One region of the Shewanella psychrotolerans genome, then DNA from elsewhere that is predicted to be linked to it. Evidence: predicted binding sites of a transcription regulator. Region 1 holds the regulator's gene; the other holds the start of a gene.

Region 1 (3,203 bases):
TAGCCAAGAAGCCGATATTAAGAATAATCAGATTATCTTCAATGGCCCTGTTGAAGTAACCCAAGGCTCAATAAAGATCCTAGCAGATGAGTTACGCGCATTTAGCAAAGAAAACAGCAGCGGAAAAATTCTCGTCGCGACAGGTGATCCAGCAACATATACTCAAGTGATGGAAAATGGACGGCCAGCTTCAGCCAGCGCCAAAGAGATCCGCTACGAGCTATCCAGCCGTACCCTGACACTGATAGGTAATGCCACCCTCGAACAAGAAGGCAGCCAAGTGACAGGTGACCAGATCCGTTACAATATTGAACAACAGCAACTGATTGCCGAAAGCACGGGTAACGACCGAGTGATCACTATCATTCAACCTGAAAATTACCAAGAAACCCCGAAAACTCCCGCTGAAGAGCAACCTAAGCAGCAGGAAAAGCAATGACAGATATGACATTAAAAGCGGTTAATTTAGCTAAAAGCTATAAAAGTCGCGCAGTTGTTCAAGATGTAAGCTTAACCGTAAGAACAGGACAGATCGTGGGGCTACTCGGCCCCAACGGAGCAGGAAAAACGACCACGTTTTATATGGTTGTGGGTCTAGTTCAGAGCGATAAAGGACGTATCTTTATCGATGAAGACGACCTCACCTTAGACCCTATGCATCTGCGAGCTCGCAAAGGGATTGGCTACCTGCCACAAGAAGCGAGTATCTTTAGAAAGCTTTCGGTACACGACAACATAATGGCCGTACTGCAAACACGAAGAGAACTCAGCAACGATCAACGTGAAGAGCAGTTAGAACACCTGCTAGAAGAGTTTCACATCACCCATATTCGTGATAGCCAAGGCATGGCACTATCGGGAGGCGAGCGTCGCCGAGTAGAAATTGCCAGAGCGTTAGCCGCTAACCCTAAGTTTATTTTGCTCGATGAGCCCTTCGCTGGCGTCGATCCTATATCAGTTATCGACATTAAGAAAATTATCGAGCAGCTGAAAAATCGCGGCCTAGGTGTATTAATCACCGACCATAATGTGCGCGAAACTCTCGATGTTTGTGAGAAAGCATACATTGTGAGTCATGGCAATTTGATTGCCGAGGGAACTCCTGCTGAAATCTTAGACAACCAGCAAGTACGAGCGGTGTACTTAGGTGAACAATTCAAGCTATAGTTAATCTTATAAGCGATCGGCATAGGAGATCCCTCCTATGCCGTACATAATTAATATTTGCCTTTAACCAATTAAGGCTACCAATAAAGCTTTCTCATTTTATAATTAGAAACAAGGGAATAGCAGTACAATGAAAGCGTCACTTCAGCTCAAAATGGGTCAGCATTTAACCATGACACCCCAGTTACAACAAGCGATTCGTTTGTTGCAATTGTCGTCATTGGAACTGCAACAAGAGATCCAGCAGGCATTAGAATCTAACCCTCTTTTAGAGTTAGATGAGGAGCAAGAGGGCGCCGATAGCGACGCTCGAGAAGAGCGCAATGATAATAATGAAACCTACGAAGTCGATTACGATAATAAGCTGCAAGTTGACTCCAGCGAGGACAATTCTGGCTTAGAAACATCCGACGCGCTCACCCAAGATTCCATGCCTGATGAACTCCCCGTTGATACCACGTGGGATGAGGTATACACAGCCTCATCTAACTCCAGTTCAGGCGCGATGCGCGACGATGATATGCCTTTTCAAGGGGAAACGACTGAAGGCTTGTATGAACACCTCGAGTGGCAAAAAAATCTCACTCCCTTTTCAGATAACGATTTAGCCATCGCTACAGCCATTATAGATGCCATCGACGAACGCGGTTACCTCACGCAAACCTGCGACGATATTCTTGAAGCCATGGGCGATCCAGAAATCGAACTCGATGAGATCGAAGCGGTACTCAAACGCGTCCAGCATTTCGATCCTATTGGCGTTGCCGCCCGAGATCTCAGTGAATGCTTAACCATTCAATTAGCGCAGTACAGTGATGATACACCGCATATAGCTAATGCAAGAATGCTCATTAGTGAACATTTAGATCTTATCGCGGGTAGAGATTTTCGCCTATTGATGCGTAAAACTAAGCTAAAAGAAGACGATTTACGTGATGCGATCTCACTGATCCAGACGCTCAATCCGCGTCCTGGACTGGCAATCACCGCCAGCCGCGACGAGTATGTTATCCCAGATGTCACCGTGACGAAGAAAAAAGGTCGCTGGGTCGTAGAGCTTAATCCCGATAGTATGCCTAAAATTAATGTAAATCAGCATTATGCCGCTATGGCTCGCAGCACTAAGAGCCAGGCGGATGGACAGTTTATTAGGGGCCACCTACAAGAAGCGAAATGGTTCTTGAAAAGTTTGGAGAGCCGCAACGAAACCCTGTTAAAAGTCACCAACTGTATTGTTGATTTTCAGCAAGGCTTCTTTGAGTTTGGCGAAGAAGCGATGAAGCCGATGGTGCTAAACGACATTGCAGAAGCCGTTGAAATGCATGAATCGACTATCTCTCGAGTAACAACGCAAAAATATATGCACACCCCGAGAGGCATTTTTGAACTAAAATACTTTTTCTCTAGCCATGTGGGAACCGACGATGGTGGTGAGTGCTCTTCTACTGCAATACGGGCATTTATTAAAAAGCTCGTCGCAGCGGAAAACCAAAAGAAACCACTAAGTGACAGCAAAATGGCTCAACTTTTGGCGGAGCAAGGCATAAAAGTTGCGAGACGTACAATTGCTAAATATCGAGAGGCATTATTAATACCGCCATCGAACCAACGTAAAAGTTTGTAATCAACAACTGGAAACCGGAGGAGTGAATTTATGCAAATAAACCTTACAGGGCACCACATTGAGATAACCCAATCTCTACGGAACTATGTTGAAGAGAAATTCACAAAGCTTGAACGACATTTCGATCAGATCAATAATGTCCACGTTATATTAAATGTCGAAAAATTGATGCAAAAAGTTGAAGCCAAGTTACATCTCCGTGGTGGAGAAGTCTTCGCGACATCGGAACACGCGGATATGTACGCCGCGATAGACTCCCTGATCGATAAATTAGATCGTCAGGTTATTAAACACAAAGAGAAGCAAACTAAACATTAACGATGGAACTTAGTACCATCCTGCGGCCGGAGTGCACAACCTGCGCCACTCCGGGCAGTAAGAAAAAGGTACTGGAACTTATCAGCGACTTAGC
Region 2 (3,203 bases), 860 kb from region 1:
GGTCTATGAGCGTTAACAGTTCTTCTGCGAGCCAAGAATAATACTTGTCATTACCGTGAATCCAATCATGTTGCTGGTCTGCGTATTCGATAGTCGATAGATAACTTTCTGGGTCTGGTACTTTTTCATCGAATGCTCGCGCTGCATTGAAGAAGGTGATACCAAATTCATTCCATACATATTCCATCGCATTAAAATAGGCATAAATGATGTTCTTCATGTTTTTAGATTCTTCAAAATACTGACTAAATGGTGGATCTGATACTACGATGACTTTGTGACCATTTTCGTGAAGCTTAAGTAAGATGGAAAGCTGTTCTGTGAGATCGTCATTAAAGTAATCAACGAACTCTTTAAGTGTTATTTCTGCTATCCCTTGTGGGTAAGAATTTTGTATCCATGTTGTAAATCTAAGTATGTTTTGATGAGTCTGTAGCCCTAAATTTGTAATAATTGTTGAAGTTAGAGGGGGGCATTTTTGTTCATGACTATTTAAGTTGTTAAATATCACTGACCATAACTTTCTCGATATGGCATTTTCTAGAGGAACAAAGTATTCAGTGTCGCACAGCGCAAATTTCTTTTGAGAGAAACCTGAGCCATTCATCACCATACCGCCACAGTGTGTAATATTCATCCTGTCAAGTGCTGTTGATAATTTACCCATGTGGCTGTCACCAAATAGGGTCAGATCGCATATTGGATTGTCTAGCGATTGTTTTGTCAGCTTGGCTGCGGATTCGATGAGTTCTTCGTCGCATACAACTTCTTCAGTATCTGCTGTTCGGTGCTTAACATTTGAAAGCTTATTCTGATTGGAGTTTGAAGTCATATTGTTAGCGTTATCGAGCACCATTCTGAAATGTTCCATTACATAGTTTACGGCCTCGGGAGTAACTGTTCTTCGATTCGTTTCAAACCTAAAATCGTTGTCGGCAGGAACTGTAATGAGTTCGAAAGAGGGGAAATATTCGAAATTGTCATAATTATCACACATGAAGCTGGCTGCTGTGCGAAGTAGTGATTTTGAGTGTTGATTAGCGACTAATATATGCTTATTAGTCATTGTTGCCGTCAGTGGTACAGGAGATACGGTTAATATAATGTTGATTTTTGGATTTACTGATGTAATACGTGATTCTAGTCGTTGTAAATCAGAGCAAATTTCATCATAAGTGAAATTGTGAAACAGATGTTCTGCTTCATTGAATTCTCCTGATATAACACCGGGGCAGCTTGGATAGAAAATATCGTTTCGATTTTTCCAAGATTCTGTTAAACCAAGTGTGAAAATGAGTACGTCTGTATTTTTAAGGGTTTGGTACATCTCTTTTGCGGCAAATATTCTCGCCTCAACTAACTCATCTTTTGTATTGAAACCAGAGGGATAGACACTAGGTCTTAAGAGGTCATAGTAACGGTTGTTTTCATTATGAATAGCGCAAGCAATATCAAAATATTTATTTTCATCAATAATATCAAACCACTGAAGAAAGCATCGCGGGGTGTATATGTTGCCGAAAGCAAAACTTGAAACTTGATTAGTTTCAATTGTGCTTTGATTAAATAAATACCCTTCTCTATTAAGCCAGCGCCCAACATGCTGTGCAAAACAAGAACCTGCTGATGAAATTTTCGGGTTTTCAATTGGTAAATTTATTCTATGTAATTTATCGAATGTCTGATGACCAAGGTTGATAGAAGCAACGCCACTGCGCCAAAAAAAATTTTCATCTCTATCGTTATAGGGAGTTGTTCTTTTTTGCATAAGAGTTTCCTAAATTTATGGAAATGTCATAAAAATAGGACTACAGACATTTATATGACAAAAGTGAATTAATGACTTGTCAAAGCAAATATCATGCCTGCTGCATGGCATTAAGGTATTACATTAAAGAATTTCGTTGTTTTGCCGATGGGATGGCATCAATAGTCGATTATCTTTATAAATAACGGCTTGAAAATTGCATTTCACTTTACAGTGAGCCTAATTTTGACGTTAAGATTGCTATGCTTCTCCAATCACTTTTAGTTAAATGGCCTGCAGGAATGACGTTACTATTTGTATTATTTAGGAATTATTATGCGGAAAGTACTTTTAACTTCGGTTATGTTGATGTTAGGTGCATGCTCGACCATCGATGACCGTGATTCGCAAGCTTTGGTTAGCGGCAATCATTTGCCGTCTACTTCGGCGGTAATACACTTAACTCAGCAACTGGCTAATGAACTGGTGAGGCAAAATGATCAATTAACACCAAAACAACCTTTATTGGTTGCAACGCCGGTGTTAACAGAAACGCTGATGCTAACGAACAGTTTAGGTCTACAAATTCAGCAAGGGTTGATTGCAGCTTTGCATGATCATCAGTTTAATTTAATCGATCTCAATGTTGGTGATAACGTCAGAGTGACAGACAAGGGTGATTTTTTACTGACACGAGATTGGCGACAATTGCCTGCTGATTTGCCTGTAGAACATGTGCTAGTCACTACGATGAGTTCGTCTGTCGATGCAGTATTGATTAATAGCCGTATCGTTAATGTAACCAACAATCGAGTGGTATCGGTCGCTTCTGCTAGCGTTGGTGTGTCAGATTTACCAGGCTATTTAAGCATGTCTGATACTGTCGTGTCGCAAGACGGTTTATTATTTCGTAATCAATCTGCAGGACAAGGCAAAATAAAGATAGGCGGAGAAGTACAATGAAGAACATGGTTATTGCAATGGTATTGATACTGGCGGGTTGTGCCTCTCAAGATAGATATATTCAGTGGGAAACAGAAACTCCAGAATCCTTTCCAACATTAACTGCTATCGGTTATGCCCCGCTGGATACTCAACCCGCGAAAGAACAATCACAACGAGTGTTAATGGCGATGCAGGCGTCTAAAATCGCTGCATATCGAGAGTTAGCCGAACAGGTATATGGCCAACAACTTACAGCCTCTAGCCAAGTTAGAGACTGGATGTTATCTAGTGATAATATTCAAGCGTCGGTAAGTGGCGTGATTCGTGGAGCTAAAGTCATCAAGAGTTATCCGGCGGGAGATCATTATGTGACAGAGCTAGAGTTAGATTTTTCTCAAGTTTGGGCATTGTATCAGCAGCAGAATCGACCTCAGAAAGTTAAAGAAGTGACCTACTTTTGAGATATGAGGTGATTGAATAAAAGGTTTAAAAATCGATTTTAAGCTTTTAA

Evidence for each region. Region 1 encodes sigma-54, which starts transcription at its own class of promoters, with help from an activator protein. Its sites were predicted from a motif close to GTTGGCACGNNNNTNGNNT; they were not measured.
Region 2: a site for sigma-54 is predicted at 1,851-1,869, ahead of K0I62_RS13130 (GSCFA domain-containing protein). Genes of this name have one in related genera too.

Annotation. Positions count from the first base shown of each region.
Region 1 is NZ_CP080419.1:3,817,186-3,820,388, forward strand. It holds gene lptA (lipopolysaccharide transport periplasmic protein LptA) at 1-439, shown strand, start outside; gene lptB (LPS export ABC transporter ATP-binding protein) at 436-1,167, shown strand; gene K0I62_RS16820 (RNA polymerase factor sigma-54) at 1,298-2,791, shown strand; gene hpf (ribosome hibernation promoting factor) at 2,822-3,109, shown strand; gene ptsN (PTS IIA-like nitrogen regulatory protein PtsN) at 3,112-3,203, shown strand, end outside.
Region 2 is NZ_CP080419.1:2,956,861-2,960,063, reverse strand. It holds gene K0I62_RS13130 (GSCFA domain-containing protein) at 1-1,768, opposite strand, end outside; gene K0I62_RS13125 (FlgO family outer membrane protein) at 2,084-2,710, shown strand; gene K0I62_RS13120 (LPP20 family lipoprotein) at 2,707-3,153, shown strand; gene K0I62_RS13115 (flagella synthesis protein FlgN) at 3,192-3,203, opposite strand, start outside.